4 regions of the Stenotrophomonas sp. SMYL41 genome follow, and region 1 is predicted to be linked to each of the others. Evidence: predicted binding sites of a transcription regulator. Region 1 holds the regulator's gene; each other region holds the start of a gene.
What was found. Region 1 encodes FliA, which starts transcription of late flagellar genes. Its sites were predicted from a motif close to TAAAGTTTNNCNNNCNNNGGCCGATAA; they were not measured.
Positions count from the first base shown of each region.

Region 2: V3B30_RS12915 (methyl-accepting chemotaxis protein) is a predicted target of FliA. The motif match lies at 1,941-1,967, and genes of this name have one in related genera.
Region 3: V3B30_RS07300 (methyl-accepting chemotaxis protein) is a predicted target of FliA. The motif match lies at 2,510-2,536, and genes of this name have one in related genera.
Region 4: V3B30_RS03945 (methyl-accepting chemotaxis protein) is a predicted target of FliA. The motif match lies at 1,201-1,227, and genes of this name have one in related genera.

Region 1 covers NZ_JAWIRX010000003.1:14,896-19,105, reverse strand. The annotation lists gene flhF (flagellar biosynthesis protein FlhF) at 1-676, shown strand, start outside; gene V3B30_RS04170 (P-loop NTPase) at 663-1,550, shown strand; gene V3B30_RS04165 (RNA polymerase sigma factor FliA) at 1,547-2,290, shown strand; gene cheY (chemotaxis response regulator CheY) at 2,348-2,740, shown strand; gene V3B30_RS04155 (protein phosphatase CheZ) at 2,740-3,345, shown strand; gene V3B30_RS04150 (chemotaxis protein CheA) at 3,348-4,210, shown strand, end outside.
Region 2 covers NZ_JAWIRX010000010.1:3,191-7,400, reverse strand. The annotation lists gene V3B30_RS12930 (ABC transporter substrate-binding protein) at 1-475, opposite strand, end outside; gene V3B30_RS12925 (VOC family protein) at 559-930, shown strand; gene V3B30_RS12920 (arylamine N-acetyltransferase) at 950-1,792, opposite strand; gene V3B30_RS12915 (methyl-accepting chemotaxis protein) at 1,996-4,210, shown strand, end outside.
Region 3 covers NZ_JAWIRX010000004.1:315,285-319,494, forward strand. The annotation lists gene V3B30_RS07295 (glycine zipper 2TM domain-containing protein) at 1-89, opposite strand, end outside; gene V3B30_RS07300 (methyl-accepting chemotaxis protein) at 256-2,478, opposite strand; gene V3B30_RS07305 (hypothetical protein) at 2,689-3,081, opposite strand; gene V3B30_RS07310 (hypothetical protein) at 3,225-3,479, opposite strand; gene V3B30_RS07315 (DUF2628 domain-containing protein) at 3,536-4,210, opposite strand, start outside.
Region 4 covers NZ_JAWIRX010000002.1:327,845-332,054, forward strand. The annotation lists gene V3B30_RS03940 (DUF5694 domain-containing protein) at 1-906, opposite strand, end outside; gene V3B30_RS03945 (methyl-accepting chemotaxis protein) at 1,458-3,284, shown strand; gene V3B30_RS03950 (GGDEF domain-containing protein) at 3,281-4,210, opposite strand, start outside.

The sequences.
Region 1 (4,210 bases):
CTCGCGCAAGCTGCCGATCGCCCCGGTCGACCCGCTGGAAGAAGGCGGTGTGATCGCCCTGGTCGGCCCCACCGGCGCCGGCAAGACCACCACCATCGCCAAGCTGGCCTCGCGCTTCGCCGAGAAGCACGCGCCGCGTGACGTCGCCCTGGTCACCACCGACACCACCCGCATCGGCGCCCGCGAACAGTTGTATGGCTACGGCCGCCAGCTCGGCATCGCCGTGCACGAAGCCAACAGCGGCACCGACCTGGACCAGCTGCTGGAACGCCTGAAGGACTACAAGCTGGTGCTGATCGATACCGCCGGCCTGGGCCCGCGCGACCGCGCCCTGGCTGCCCAGCTGCAGTGGCTGCGCGCCGCCCGCCAGGTGCGCACGCTGCTGGTGCTGCCGGCCAACACCAGCTTCGGCGACATGGACGAGGTGGTCCGCCGCTTCGGTGCGGCCAACCTGCAGGGCCTGGTGCTGAGCAAGCTGGACGAGACCGGCCGCTTCGGCAACGCCCTGTCGGTGGCCGTGGACCACGCCCTGCCGATCACCTGGGTGACCGATGGCCAGGACGTCCCGGAGGACCTGCACCGGGCCAGTGCAGCCAATCTTGTACTTCGCCTTGAAGATTTGCGCCGAGCGGCCGATATGCCCTGCAACCCGGAGTTGAACCATGCCGTCGCGTGAGTACGCCAAGCTGACCAAGACCTTCCCGCTGTCGGCCACCCGCAGCGAGCCGCTGGGCCCTGTGCGCACCATTGCCGTGACCGGCGGCAAGGGCGGCGTGGGCAAGACCAACGTGTCGGCCAACCTGGCCGTGGCGCTGGCCGGCATGGGCAAGCGCACGCTGCTGCTGGACGCCGACCTCGGCCTGGCCAACATCGACGTGATCCTGGGGCTGAACCCCACCTTTACGCTGGCCGACCTGGTTGCCGGCCGCTGCTCGCTGGACGACGTCATCGTCGAAGGCCCGAACGGCGTGCTGGTGGTCCCGGCCGCCTCCGGCCGCCGGCACATGGCCGAACTGGCCCCGGCCGAGCATGTCGGCCTGGTCAATGTGTTCTCCGAGCTGGAACGCGAGCTGGACATCATGGTGGTCGATACCGCTGCCGGCATCACCGATGGCGTACTGACCTTCTGCCAGGCCGCGCAGGACACCGTGGTGGTGGTCTGCGATGAGCCGGCCTCGATCACCGACGCCTACGCACTGATCAAGGTGCTGTCGCGCGAGCGCGGCGTGGACCGTATCCAGGTGGTGGCCAACATGGTGCGCGACCCGAACGAGGGCCGCGTGCTGTACGAAAAATTGACCCGCGTCTGCGAGAAGTTCCTCGCCGATGTCTCGCTGAACTACCTGGGTTGCGTGCCGCAGGATGATTGGCTGCGCCTGTCGGTGCAGCGCCAGCAGCCGGTGGTGAAGGCCTACCCGTCCAGCCCATCGGCGCTGGCCATCACCGAGATCGCACGCCGCACCGCGCGCTGGCAGGCACCGACCGAACCGCGTGGCGGTGTCGAGTTCTTCCTCGAGCGCATTCTCAAACAGCGCGGGGTGGCCGCATGAAAGGCGCAGCCCAGTACAGGGAAGTCCAGCGCTCGGCGGCCAACGAGGTCATCGCCCAGCACTCGGACCTGGTGAGGCGCATCGCCCACCACCTGGCCGCACGCCTGCCGGCCAGCGTCGAAGTCGACGATCTGATCCAGGCCGGCATGATGGGCCTGATCGAAGCCTCGCGCAGCTACGACGCCGACCAGGGCGCCTCGTTCGAAACCTATGCCTCGATCCGCATCCGCGGCTCGATGATCGACGAGATCCGCCGTGGCGACTGGGTGCCGCGCTCGGTGCACCGTCGTGCACGCGACGCCGCCGCCACCATCCGCCGCCTGGAACAGAGCACGGGCCGTGCTGCCAGCGCCACCGAAGTCGCCGCCGCGATGGAGATGCCGCTGCCCGAGTACCTGCGGCTGATGGAAGACGCCGCACGTGGCCAGGTGCTGAGCCTGGAATCGCGCATCGAAGACCAGGGCGAACTGGACACCGTCGCCCAGGGCGGCCCGACCCCGCAGCAGGTCCTGGAGCGCGGCGAATTCGGCCGCGAGCTGGGCAAGGCGATCGGCCACCTGCCCGAGCGCGAACAGCTGGTGCTTTCGCTCTACTACGAGCAGGAGCTGAACCTGAAGGAGATCGGCGCCGTGCTCGGCGTGAGCGAGTCGCGGGTCTGCCAGATCCACGGCCAGGCCGTGCTGCGCCTGCGCGGCCGGCTGAAGATATTCGAGGCCGCCGATGCCGGCCTCGAAGAATGAACATCCCCGAGGCGTCTGCCCCCGGCCGCCCGGAATGAACAACAAAGGAACTCTGCTTTGAACAAGAACATGCGCATCCTGATCGTCGACGATTTCTCGACCATGCGTCGAATCGTCAAGAACCTGCTGGGCGATCTGGGCTTCACCAACACCGCCGAAGCCGAGGACGGGCATGCCGCGCTGTCGCTGCTGCAGAGCCAGTCGTTCGATTTCGTGGTCACCGACTGGAACATGCCGGTGATGACCGGTATCGAGCTGCTCAAGGCGATCCGCGCCGACGCCAAGCTGAAGACCCTGCCGGTGCTGATGGTCACCGCTGAAGCCAAGCGCGAGCAGATCATCGAAGCGGCCCAGAACGGCGTGAACGGTTACATCATCAAGCCGTTCACCGCGCAGACGCTGGAAGAGAAGCTCGGCAAGATCTTCGAACGCCTGGCAGCCAGCGCCTGATGGATACCACGGTCGACAAGAACGCCCTCGCCCTGCGCCTGCAGGAAGCCCTGGACGCACTGGAGTCCGGTGACGAAGCCGCGTGGCGGCAGCGCATCGATGGGCTGGTCGCGCTGCGCACGCAGCCGATGATGAGTGGCCTGTCGCGGCTGGCCCGCGAGCTGGGACAGGCACTGGGTGAACTGCCGACCGTGCCCAGCGAAGCCGGGGAACTGGACGATGCCTGCGCACGCCTGGACCACGTGGTGGCGATGACCGAACAGGCCACCCACCGTACCCTGGACCTGGCCGAGGAATGCCGCAGCCTGACCGAACAGCTGCGCGCCGAAGGCCTGCAGCCGGGCCAGGACGCGCAGCTCGAGCGCATCCGCCACAACCTCACCGAGATCGCCCTGACCCAGAGCTACCAGGACCTGACCGGGCAGATCATCCGTCGCGTGGTCGGCATCGTCCGCCGCGTGCACGAAGGCTTCGGCGCGCTCGGCCTGCCGCCGGAACAGCATCGCACCGACCCGGAACTGGCCGGGCCGGCACTGAAGGGACTGGACCGCCACGCGGTCTCGCAGAACGACGCCGACGACCTGTTGTCGGATCTGGGGCTGTAAGCATGAGCGCTGTATCCGACGACATCACTGCCGATTTCATCATCGAGGCACAGGAGATCCTGGATCGCCTCGGCGAACAGCTGGTGTCGCTGGAGCAGGCACCGCAGGACGCCGAACAGCTCAATGCGGTGTTCCGGGGCTACCACACGCTGAAGGGCGGCGCCGGCTTCCTGGGTGTCACCGCCATGGTCGAGCTGTGCCATGCCGCTGAGGAAGCGCTGGGCGCCGCGCGTGCCGGCCAGGCCGTGCTGCAGGCCCATCACTTCGACGCCGCCCAGCAATCGCTGGATTACCTGCAGTCGATGCTGGATGCGGTGTCTTCCGGCACCGAGCCGGGCTATGCGCCGCCGGACCTGATCGCTCAGTTCGACGTGCATGGCAGTGCTGTGGCCGCACCCGCCGCCGCAGCAGCACCCGCTGCGGGTGGCAGCGACCTGATTACCGACGACGAATTCGAAGCGCTGCTCGACCAGCTGCACGGCGGCAACGCACCGACCGCAGTGGCGCCGGCAAAGAAGGCCGACGACGGGCTGATCAGCGAAGACGAGTTCGAAGCCCTGCTCGACCAGCTGCATGGTGGCGCCGCACCCGGCGCCAAGCCCGTGGCTGCGGTGGCGCCGGCACCGATCGCCGCCCCGCGCCCGGTGGCCGCACCGGCACCGGCACCGGCGGCCAAGCCGGCCGCCAAGCCGCTGGCCGAAGCCGAACACACCGTGCGCGTGGACACCAAGCGCCTGGATGCGATCGTCAACCTGATCGGCGAACTGGTGCTGTCGCGCAACCGGCTCAAGACCCTGCGTGCACGCCTGCGCGACGAGGAACTGGACCGTGCGGTGTCCACCCTCGACATCGCCACCGCACGCCT
Region 2 (4,210 bases), on a different contig from region 1:
GATCGAACAACGTGATAGCGGCTGCCGACGTCTCTGCCCGCTCGATCGTGGCGTGGCGCAGTTCACGGCTCAGGAACAGGTCATAGGCCGCGCCACGCCCCACCGCGATGCGCAGCCCCTCGTGATCCAGGTCGGCCACCTGCTGCGCGGGGCTGTCCTCGCGCACCAGATAGGTGCCTTCGATCTCCACGTACGGGGCACTGAAGGCAACGCGGTCGGCGCGCGCCGGATCGATGGCCAGGAAGGCCAGGTCCCAGGCGTCCTCGCCTGCCGCCGTGACCACCGAGGCCGCGGCGTCGTGGCAGGTGAAACGGGCCTGCACGCCCATCCGCTGCGCCAATGCGGTGGCCAGTTCCAGTGAGGGCCCGCGCGGTGAGCCTGCATCGCCCTGCGCCAGCACCGGGTTGCCAAGGTTGATCGCCACGCGCAGGAAGCCGTGCGGTGCCAGCGTACTTCGGTGGTCGGCCAGGGACATGCAGGACTCCACGGGGCAGGGGGGACGTCCAGCATGCCAGTGCTCCTGCGCAGGCGGCGTCAGCGTCCGGTTATCCTGCGCGGATGAACCTGATCCTGCATGTCGAGATCCCAGCCAGTGATCTGGCCCGTGCCATTACCTTCTACCAGCAGTGGTTGCAGGTGGAGATGGACGAACCGATCGTGCTGCACGAATGCCGCATGGCCTACCTGCCGTTCGCCGATGAAGCGGCAGGGGCCAGCATGGCGCTGGTGCAAGGGGCGGACTATCTGCCGTCCGAACAGGGTGCCCGCATCTACATCGGGGTTGATGACCTGGATGCCAGTCTTGAGCGTGCGCTGCGCGCCGGGGCCGAGCTGCGCTTCGGCCCGGCCGACGCCGGCGGCTGGCGCGTGGCCGAGATCCGCGACAGCGAAGGCAACCGGATCGCATTGCAGGCGCGCGCGGCTGTGTAGCGTCGAGCAATGCTCGACCCTACACGTGGGTCGCGGCGCGTGAGCGCTGCAGCCAGTCGTTGATCGCCGGATCCAGCCGCGGGTCGTCTGGAAGCTGGATGCCGAAGCGCTGCTGCAGCACGTCGCGCACGTCGCCGACGTCGTGCAGCGGGCGCTTGTCCGGTGCCTGCCCGGGGCGATACTCGGTGTAGTTGCCGCTGCCGATGGTGCGTCGCCAGGCCGGCCCGGTCAGTGACGCGCGCAGCTGGCCGGGGAAACCGGAATCGGGATGGGTGCACACGTACCAGTTGCCCACCACGTTGTCGATCGGTGCCGGCGCGTGCAGGTCGAAGCGATACATCGCCCGCCAGCCATCGCCGGACTCGGCGGACAGCACGAAATCCCCCTCGCCGGGCAGGCGCTGCAGCAGGAAGCGCTCGTGAGGCGTGGCCTGCGGCTGCGGATCCTGCAGGCGCAGCGGCACGGTCGGGGTCAGGCTGCCGAAACCGGCATCCACCAGCCAGTCGTCGCCGTCCACCTGCACGCGCAGCAGCAGGTGGGTCCGTGCGGTCAGTTCGCCGTCCTGGGCGGCCAGCAGCACGCGCGCGCTCAACGGCTGCGCATCGAAGCCCAGCGCTTGCAGCAGCGCCAGCAGGCCGCCGTTGAGTTCGAAGCAGTAGCCGCCACGGCGGTCGTCGAGCAGCTTGCGCTGGATGCTGTCCAGGTCGATCGGCACTGCATCGCGCAGCAGGCAGCTGACGGTTTCGAACGGCAGCAATGCGTTGTGGCGCTGCTGCAGCAGGGTCAGGCCGGCCAGCGTCAGCGGTGGCGGTGCATCCAGCTGCAGGCGTTGCAGGTAGCGGGGGACATCGAGCGTCGGCATGGGGGCACCGGGCGGGGGAGGGACGTCCACTGTGCTCCCCCAACCGGGGTTGAGGTCAAGCACTGCGCGGGTGTCATCCCCCCGTCGCCTGTGCCGGGTACAAAGGCCGCGTCCGCCAGCAATCGGTGGGACTGAAGTAAGAACGCCCTAAAGTTGCTCCATTTCCAGCCGATACAGGTGCGTCCTTCCGCCTGGAGTCTGTCATGTCGGCCGTCGTCCCCCACCTCCGGTCCCTGCGCATGCGGCTTGCCGCGCTGCGCTCGGCGTCCCCCGGCCTGCTGCTGTGGCTGCAGCCGCACCGGCTCAGCGTGGCCAACAAGCTCAAGGCGACCCTGTGGGTCTGTGGCCTGGGCCTGGTGGCGATCGCCGCCGTCTACGCCTGGACCGCCCATGCCAGCACGCAGGCGGCGCGCAGCCAGGCCAGCTACCAGCACGGCAGCGACCTGGCCGCGAGCCTGGCCACGCGGGTGGCCGAGGCGCGTCGCCTGCAGACCCAGTATGCACGCAGTTTCGACGATGCCGACCGCGCGCAGCTGCTGGCGACGCAGCAGGCGCTGAAGGCCGATCTTCAGGCGTTGCGCGCGATGCCGATGGATGCCGGCCGGCGCGAGGCACTGCAGGCACTGGCCGAAGCCGCCAGCGCGTTCTCGCAGGGCGTGGCCGCCCTGTTCGAACGCGTCGATGAGATGGGGCGTGGTGATGCCGGCCTTGCCGCGCAGCTGCAGCAGGCCGCCGACAGCCTGCAGGCGCAGGTGGATCCGCTGCAGCGGCCTTCGTTGGCGTTGTCCCTGCAGAGGATGCGCCGGCAGGAGGCACTGCTGCTGCTCGATGGCGACTCCACCCATGCCGACCGTGCAAGCGAAGAGAAACTGCCGTTCGATCTGGCGCTGGTGGGCTTGCCGACCGATGCGCAGGACGCCCTTCGCAACGGCATGGAGGCCTATCAGGTCGCGTTGCTGGGCTATACCGCCGCCCGCGTTGGCCTGGATGTGGAGGCGCAATCGCTGTTGGATACCGCCGCTGGCGTGGCGCCGGCGCTGGCCGCCTTCCAGCAGGCCCAGGTGGCGGCGCTGGCCAAGGCACAGGCGCGCCAGCAGGCCGGCGCACGCACCATGAGCGTGCTGTTCGCAGTGACCCTGCTGCTGGTCGCCGGTGTATTGATCACCAGCCTGGTGCTGGTGCTGCGTGCGGTGCGCCAGCCGATCCAGGACACCCTGCGCTTTGCCAGCGATATCGCCGACGACCGCTTGGACACCACCCTGCGCGTCTACAACGCCAATGATGAGATCGGCCAACTGGCACAGCGCCTGGTCGACATGCAGCAGCGCCTGCGTGCGCGCATCGGGACCGAGCGTGCCGTTGCGCGGGGCAATACCCGGGTGCGCCAGGCGCTGGACAGCGCGCAGACCGGTCTGATGGTGATCGATGCCGAGGGCCAGGTGGCATACGTCAATCCGGCACTGCTGCAGCAGCTTGAACGCCAGCGCGAAGACCTGGTGGGCAGCGATGCAGTGCGCCTGCATCCGGCGCTGGCCAGCCTGGCCGGCGTGCGTCAGCGCGAGGAGCGCGAGATCGGTCATGCCGGCGTGCGCTACCAGCTGATTGCCAACCCCATCATCGACGAAGGGCAGTTCCTCGGCATAGCGGTGGAATGGCGCAGCCGTGCGTTGGAAACCCTGCTGGAAACCGAAGTGGCTGCGCTGGTCGATGCGGCGGCACACGGTGACCTGCATGGCCGCATCGCGCTGGAGGGCAAGCAGGGCTTCGTGCGCACGTTGTCGACCAGCATCAATCGCCTGCTGGCCACCTTTGAAACCAACCTCGGTGACCTACAGGCACTGCTGGCTGCGCTGGCCCGTGGCGACCTCAGCGTGCGCATGGAGGGTGACCTGCAGGGTGTGTTCGCGCGCATGCGTGACGATGCCAATGCCACCGTCGCGCAGCTGGGCCACATCGTCACCCGCATCCAGCAGGCCACGTCCAGCCTGGATACCGGTGTCGGCGAAATCGTCACCGGCCACCACGATCTGTCGCAGCGCACCGAGCAGCAGGCCGCCAACCTGGAAGAGACCGCAGCGTCGATGCAGGAGCTGACCGACACCGTGGGCCGCAACGCCGATGCCGCCGGCCGCGCCGATGCCCTGGTGCAGGGCGCCGCAGCGGTGGCCCAGCGGGGTGGCGAGGCCGTTGGCCAGGTGGTCGCAACCATGCACGGCATCAGCGAAGCGTCACGGCGGATCGGTGACATCACTCAGTTGATCGATGGCATCGCCTTCCAGACCAACATCCTGGCGCTCAACGCGGCGGTGGAAGCGGCGCGCGCCGGCGAGCAGGGCCGCAGCTTCGCCGTGGTGGCTGCGGAAGTACGCCTGCTGGCGCAGCGCAGCGCCGAGGCGGCCAAGCAGATCAAGGGGCTGA
Region 3 (4,210 bases), on a different contig from region 1:
CGCGGCCCATAGGTCTGCGCGCCGGCCACCGACGAAGCCGCCAGCAGGGTGCCCAGCACAAGCAATCGGGTCGAGGTCTTCATGGCCATCTCCTGAGTTCCGGTATGGCGCAAGTGTCCTCCCGCGGTTGGCAACCGGAAGTGAAATGCGCGTGTCCGCCGCCTCATTGGCCATCGCGCGTTCAGGAAGAAAATCCGCGCCCATCACGATCAGCCATCGTGATGGGCGCCGTCTCCCTACCGGCGTGCTGCCTTGCTAGAACTCTTCCCAGCCACCGGCGTTGGCCGCCAGTGTCGGTTCAATGCGGTGTGAGAGCACAGCGGGCCGACGCACCGGGGTGACCGTCGCAGCCACCGCTGCCAATGCAGGGCGTACCACCGCCGCTGCCGTCGCCGCACCCGTGCGGAACACCGAAACCGCCTCGGCCAGCAGGTTGGCCTGCTCTTCCATCGAGCGTGCCGCCGCACTGGCCTCTTCCACCAGCGCCGCATTCTGCTGCGTGGTCTCGTCCATCTGCACCACCGCCTGGTTCACCTGCTCGATACCCGAGCTCTGCTCCTGCGATGCGGCGGAGATATCGGCCATGATGTCGGTCACGCGCTGCACCGACGCCACGATCTCACCCATCGTGGTGCCAGCCTGGCGGACCAGCGCCGAGCCGTCAGCGACCTTGCCGACCGAATCCTCGATCAGGCCCTTGATCTCCTTGGCCGCACCGGCCGAGCGCTGTGCCAGCGTGCGCACCTCACTGGCCACCACCGCAAAGCCCCTGCCCTGTTCACCGGCACGCGCGGCTTCCACCGCCGCGTTCAAGGCCAGGATGTTGGTCTGGAAGGCGATGCCGTCGATGACGCTGATGATCTCGGCGATCTTCTTCGACGAGGCTTCGATGGCCGACATGGTGGTGACAACCTGGCCGACCACCTCGCCGCCCTGCGAAGCAACACCATGTGCGCCGATGGCGAGCTGGTTGGCCTGGCGGGCATGCTCGGCATTCTGTTTCACGGTGGAGGTCAGTTCCTCCATCGATGCCGCGGTCTCTTCCAGGTTCGCCGCCTGCTGCTCGGTGCGCCGCGACAGATCGGTGTTGCCCGAGGCGATCTCGCCTGCCGCCAGGTTGATGCTGGATGCGCTGGACTGGATGCGGCCGACAATCTGCTTGAGCTGATCGACAGTGGCGTTGCAGTCATCGCGCATGCGGGCGAACACACCGTGGAAGTCACCCTGCATGCGCACGGTCAGGTCTCCGCGCGAGATCGCCTGCAGCAGGGTCGACACCTGCACCAGGTTGTCGTCGGTGGTCTGCATCAGGCGATTGAGCCCGGCCACCATGTCGCGGAAATCATAGGCGAAGCGGTCTTCGTCGCCGCGCAGGCTGAAGTCCCCCGCCGCCGCTGCCGTCGCCAGCCGGCGGATCTCACCATTGATCGCCGACAGGCTGGTCTTGGTCTCGTCCATTGCCTGGGTGATCGCCGCCTTCTCGCCCGGTAGCGGATCCATGTCCACTGACAGATCACCGCGGGCGTAATGCTTCATCACCTCGATCAGCCGGTTCTGCACCTGCACGTGCGAACCGACCAGCGCATTGGTCTCATGCACCATGCGCCCGTAGTCGCCGGGGAAGGCACTCTCGTCCATGCGGTAGCTGAGACTGCCCGCATCGTGCTGGCGTGCCAACTCGCCCTGCGCCGCCATCACCGACTGCAGCTGCGCCTGCATGCGCTGCATCGACCTGAGCAGCTGCGTCACCTCATCGTTGCCGGACGCGTCGATGCTGTTGTCCAAGCGACCGTTGGCGATGCCATCGGCCAGCTTCACCGCCCCTTCCAGCGGACGAGTCAGGCTGCGGGTGATCGCCCACGCGGCCAGTGCGCCGAGAATCAGGCTGAGCACACCGAAGGCGATGGACAGGGTTCCCGTCCATGCTTCCGTGGCGCGGTATTCCTCACGGCTGCGTTCGGTCAGGGTTTCCTGGTGCCGCAGCAGGGTCGAGATCGCCTCGTTCCATGCGGTTGCCAGCCCATGCTCGGCGAGCAGTTCCTTGGCCGCGCCGTCGAAATCACCCGCCTTCATGCGCTCGTGCAGATGCTGGGTCGAGGCGTCGGTCGCCTTGCGTGCCGCGTCGATTTTCGCCACCAAGGCATCGCCGGTGGCATCGCGCGGAATCTTGATGTACTTGGCCCAGATGCCGTCGTAGGTCTGCGACAGCTCCTGCGCCTTCTGATAATCCTTGTCGAATTCTTCGCCGCGCTTGATCACCATCAGCCGGCGGTGCATCAACACCGCGTTGTTGGTATCCAGCATGTCGTTCAACAGCCGCATCTTGACCATGTTCACGCCCACCACTTTCTCGAACTGGGCGGACTTCAGATGGTTTCCGTACAGCACCAGGCCGACGATGGCCAGGATGAACAGCAGCAGCAGACCGAACCCGGCACCCAGCCGGGATCCCACTCGGAGGTTGCGTAAGGCGAGCATCTCAATTCCCTTGATCATGGCCGTACGATCGATGGCGGCGCAGGCAGGGGAAACTTTATGGGCCGATATTATTATATCGATCCAAAACTCTGGAACTGTGCAGACAGGTGTGAAATCAGACGACTCACGAAGGCGTTATATCCATAAGGTATATCGCCACGGGTAGCCGGAATGGGATCAGACCGGGGCCTGCCGCCCCGCTATCCGGCATTACGGCGCAGCAGGCCCCGGGAAGACCAGATCCTTCCCGAGCCTTGCCGCATAGACGCTCTCGAACTGGAACGAGAGCACAAACCGGTGCCCGCACGTCGCAGCGTAGCGCTTTGTGAAGCGGCAGATTTCCTCCCAGGCGCTTTCAAACCCGCTCGCGCGGAAATGAAACGAGCCGAGCAGGCCCACCTGCCACTCGGCTTCAATCCCTTCCGCTACGAGCGCCTCCAGCGGGTCGACGATGCCGAACCCGAAGCCGGTGTTGGACACTGGAAGATTCCCATGCAGACCGTCAGTACCGTCGGAGTACTCGGCCTGGATCGAATCCAGGGCATGCAGCACGGCATCCAGGTCGGCGCCGGCTTCGGCTTCGAGAAACAGCGAAATGCTCATTATCGAACCATCATTCTGAAGCCGACAGTTTCATGACTCGGCATGGCCGCTTTCGTCTTCCGCTTCATTTCTGTCCTGAAGAATTCCTGATTCATATGGACTGCCCCTGCCCCCCTCACCCATGGGAGCTCGCAATAATCCGACTACCGCTTCAGATCAGTGTAGGTAGCGCTCATATCCTTTATGCCCTGCTCGCTGTTCCCCATGGACGTTCTCACCGCGTCCAACCAGTCCTCCCACGCGCCTGGATCCATGGGACTTCGATCCTCCTTAAGACTCCAGCCAAGTGAACCCAGCAGCCCCCCGATCTCATCGCTGGGGCCACGGGAATAGTCGATCTGGAGGAAGTAGAACATCGCCATATAGGCTTCCTCGATCGTCAAGAGCTGTTCTTTCACCAATAATCTCCCTGCATGACCCCATTTCCGAAACCATCCTCGCCGGATGTCAGCGATCACAATCCAATGAGGGTATGCCGGTTGAAGAACCGCATCTTCCCCTCGATCGTGAAGTCCGTGCGCCTGATTTCGACCAGCATCATCTCGCGTTGGACGTCGTTCAACGTGCAGGGCTCCAGAACGGTGGCCTCCAGCACGCGCCCCGGGGGCGCCAGACGCAGCTCGACAATGCAGGCATTGCCCTCGGTTGGAACGCCCGCTGGCCACGCCGTCATTGCGATCGCACGCATTTGCTCCTGGTACACCACCCGCTCCGCTTCCTCTATCTGCGGGTCCGGCAGATACGGCGGGTTCGCCGCCACGTGCACAGCGGACTGCGTGGGCGTTGGCTCTGATATCGAACCAACGATCAGTTTGATAAGGGTGTTCTGTGAGGCCGTTACCGCCAAGGCGATCACCAGAGCGGTGTAGCTGACGCCGCCAGCCTTCTGCAGTTCAAGGTGCCGACGATGTGCCCCGCGATGCTCGGCATCAACCTTGCGGACAATCCTTCGACAGTGCGCCAGGTACAGCGGATTCGCCAGGATTCCTGCAAGTACGCGAAACACCACGAAAGAGAGCAAGGACAACCATGGCAACCCCAGCAGCGCGAAGGTGGTCATCATCAACGGCGAAAGGATAAACCAGAGCGCTCCCCACGCATGCATGCGCCGGAAGAAGAACCAGAGTGA
Region 4 (4,210 bases), on a different contig from region 1:
CATCCTGCCGAAGGCTTTTGGCGAGGGCTCGACGAGCGTCGCGCCGAAATCGCTCTGGTAAGCGGTCATCGCTACCGTGGGACTGTTGTACGCCCTGTACAGCGCCATGACACCCCCGGGCTTGTCCAGATCGGCCAACAAGCGTTTATCCGCGTCCTTGCGTGCCTGGGTATGGGCGTTGTTCCAGGCACCGGTGATGGCCGCGCTCGCCGCCGCTTCATCCTCGGCGGGTGTGGGGGAATCGGCCGTGTGGTCGTCCACGGCCCACAGGCGCTCATGCCCGAGGCGGGCGGCGACTTCGGCGGCGATCAGATGGGTTTCATTGCGGCGAACCAGGCCCTTGTCGAGGATCTCGACCAGCGCCGGAGTCAATCCATCACCGTCCTTGCGCTCGGACGCAGGCAGGCGCAGCCACTGCACCTGCGCTGAGCCGCGTTCGCCTGCTGCCAGGAACAGCGCGGCGAGCCGACGACGTTGTGCGGGCGTCGGGTTGTTCGGCCAGGTTGCGAGCAGGCGCTCGGCCTGGGTGTTCGCCGCAGGCACGTCCAGTCCCGTCGCAACCTGCGCAGCGGTGGTGTCGAAGCAGTAGGTGGCCACGCTCTCCGCATAGCGGGCCGGATAACGGCGCATGAAATCGCACTGGAGGCCGGACAGGTCTTCGGTAGCGATCAGCTCGGGTTTCCAGGCGACCAGTCGCTGCAGCAATGGCTCAAGCGAGGCCGGCTGGAAGGACGTGGGAAGGCCGGATAAATGGGTGGTGCCCAGTACCAGCACTTCGTTCGGGCGCCCGGCTGGGGGGCCCTTCAACCGGTCTGGGTGGAAGGCCGGTCGATAGGCTGTGTCGGTGGCCAGCGCGCTGTTGCTGCACATGGCCAGGAAGAGAAGGGTGGCAATGCGAGGGAACATGCGATCTCCATGTCGATGAGCGTCCTGCGGGACCTTCATGCTGTTCGCTTTTTCCTGCTGGGGAATCCCGCATTGGTCATGTAAACCTTTCTGCCTTGAGCTGCATCCTTCTGCTGAGCGATGCTTTATTCAATGCTCAGGCATTGCTGCATTCCGCTACCCGGTGGCGGGGGAGGGCCTGAGTCCCTTGGTGGGCAGGTTGTGGCACATGAGCGGAACGTGAAGTACACGGCAATCGTCGACCACATTCCGTCTGCAATGTACGGAGTTGCGACGGACGTCGCGGAATCCCGCTAAAGCGGCCGACGGCATCGCCGATACTCCCTCTGGATCCCGCTCCAGCCACCCGCCGCAGGACCCCAGACTGCCCCGATGGGCGGTCCGCGCAGTGTGTTCCGCCGCTCCCCAATGCTGATCGGACCCGCACCAGACGTTCTTGCCAGCTGCTCGAGGGGTGCCTGCGGGCACCTGCAGTCCCAAGCAACCGAAGTTGCCGCCGGGCATCCCGCCCGTCGGATCGCAACCGCTTACCGGACACCGAGGATCAGACAATGCTCATTCCAGGCTTCACGGCGGACGCGCAGGCGCCGGCCGAACTGCATACCCGTTGGTCGCCGTGGCGCGCGCTGCTGGGTGCCCTTGCCCCGCAGCAGCGGACCGGCACCGAGTCGATGGCAACCGACCGCGCCGAACTTGAAGCCCAGGTCGCGGCGCTGCATCGCGTGCAGGCGGTCATCGAGTTCGCCCTCGATGGCACCATCCTGCAGGCCAACGACAACTTCCTGCAGGCGATGGGCTACCGGCTGGAGGATATCCAGGGAAAGCACCATTCCCTGTTCGTCGATCCCGAGCAGGCGCGCAGCGCCGAATACCGTGACTTCTGGGCGCGGCTGGGACGTGGCGAATATGACGCTGGCCAGTACCGGCGTTTCGGCAAGAACCAGCGCGAGATCTGGATCCAGGCCTCGTACAACCCGGTGCTGGACCGTCAGGGGCGTCCGTACAAGGTAGTCAAGTTCGCCACTGACATCACCGCGCAGAAGCTGCAGGCGGCCGACTCGGCCGGCCAGCTGGCTGCCATCGACAAGTCGCAGGCCGTGATCGAGTTCAGCATGGATGGCCGCATCCTGTCGGCCAACGACAACTTCCTGGCCGCCACCGGTTACAGCCTGGACGAAGTGCGCGGGCAGCACCATTCGTTGTTTGTCGAGCCCGAGCATCGCGGCAGCATCGAGTATCGCCAGTTCTGGGAGAAGCTCGGCCGTGGCGAATACGATGCCGGCCAGTACCGGCGCCTTGGCAAGGGCGGGCGCGAGGTCTGGATCCAGGCGTCCTACAACCCGATCCTGGACCTCAACGGAAAGCCGTTCAAGGTCGTCAAGTACGCCACCGACATCACCGCGCAGGTGCATGAGAACCAGGCCATGCAGCGTGCCGTGGCGCAGACCCGCGAGGTGGTGGCTGCCGCCAAGCAGGGTGATCTGACCCAGCGCGTGGCCACCACCGACAAGCGCGGGCCGATCGCCGAGCTGTGCGAAGGCGTGAATTCGCTGGTCGAGGCGATGGCCGCGATCATCGGTCAGATCAAGTTCGCCGCCGACACCATCGCGGTCGGTGCAACCGAGATCGCGCAGGGCAACAGCGATCTGTCGCAGCGCACCGAGCAGCAGGCAGCGTCGCTGGAGGAGACCGCGGTGTCGATGAAGGGCCTGGCCGAGACCGTGCAGCGCACCGCGACCAACGCACGGCAGGCCAGCCAGCTGGCCGGAGGCGCCGCTGATGTCGCCGCGCGCGGCGGCAACGTGGTGCACGAAGTGGTCGAGACCATGGCGGTGATCAACGCGTCCTCGCGGCGCATCGTCGACATCATCGGTGTGATCGACGGCATCGCCTTCCAGACCAACATCCTTGCGTTGAACGCGGCGGTGGAGGCGGCGCGAGCAGGTGAACACGGGCGTGGCTTCGCCGTGGTTGCTACCGAGATCCGCGAGCTGTCGCAGCGTTCGGCCAGCGCAGCCAAGGAGATCAAGCAGCTGATCGATGCATCGGTTGCCAATGTGGGCGCCGGCACGGCGCAGGTTGAGAGCGCCGGCCGTACCATGGACGAGATCGTGGTCAACGTGCGCCGGGTCAGTGACCTGATGTCCGAGATCAGCACGGCAGCACAGCAGCAGAGCGACGACATCCAGCAGATGAACCATGCCGTCGACCTGATCGACCAGGGCACGCAGCAGAACGCCGCGCTGGTAGAGGAAGCCTCCGCCGCGGCGCGCAGCATGGAAGAACAGTCGGCGCAGCTGCTGCAGACCGTGGCCAGCTTCCGCGTGCAGGGCGGGGCTGGGCATATGCATGGTGCGGCGGTGCTGCGCGCGGTCTAGGCCAAGCGGTCGGAGGGCTGTTTCCCGGTCTCGAGGCCCGGGGCAGCCTGCACGCAGTTGCGGCCGGCATGCTTGGCGCGGTACAGGGCCTGGTCGGCGCGGTCGACCAGGCCGCGCGGGTCGGCCTGCTCATGTGCGGCCTGCCAGGCCACGCCGATGCTGATGGTCACGTAAGCCTCGGCGGCGGGCAGCGCGGCGGCTTCCACGGCGGCGCGCAGGCGCTCGCCCAGGTCCAAGGCGTGGGCTGCGTCGGGCGCGGGCAGGGCAGCGATGAATTCCTCGCCGCCATAGCGGGCCAGCAGGTCATCACCGCGTTGCAGGCAGCCCTCGAGGATCGCGGCGACCGCCTGCAGGCGGCGATCACCTTCCGGGTGCCCGTAGGTGTCATTGAGTCGCTTGAAGTGGTCGATGTCGATCATCAGCACCGCCAGCCCCATGCCCTGGCGGCGAGCGCGACCGCGCGCGCTGACGAGCGATTCATCGAAGTTGCGGCGGTTGCCCAGGCCGGTCAGCGGATCGCGCCGGGCCAGCAGCGCCAGTTCGTCGCGCTCGCGCTGGATCTGGGCCTGGGTCAGCACGCTGCGTAGCGCGTAGCCGAGCAGGGCACCGATGAAACCGACCGAGGCCAGGGTCGGCTGCAGGCGTGCGACCAGCAGCGCCACCATCATCAGCAGCAACGGCAGCATCAGTGGCGCGCTGGCATCGACGATGCGGCGAAGGTTGCGCGGCACAGCCACTGCTGGTGGGCGGTGCAGGCTGCCGGCCAGCACGGCCAACAGCACGAACAGCCCGCTGATCAGCAGGTCCCCCCAGCCACCATCGGGTACCTGCGGCTGCCAGGTACTGATGTAGAACGCCAACAGGAAGTAGCCCAGCGCGTAGATCGTCAACGTGCGGAAGAAGTCACGGCGGTCGGCATTGTCCTC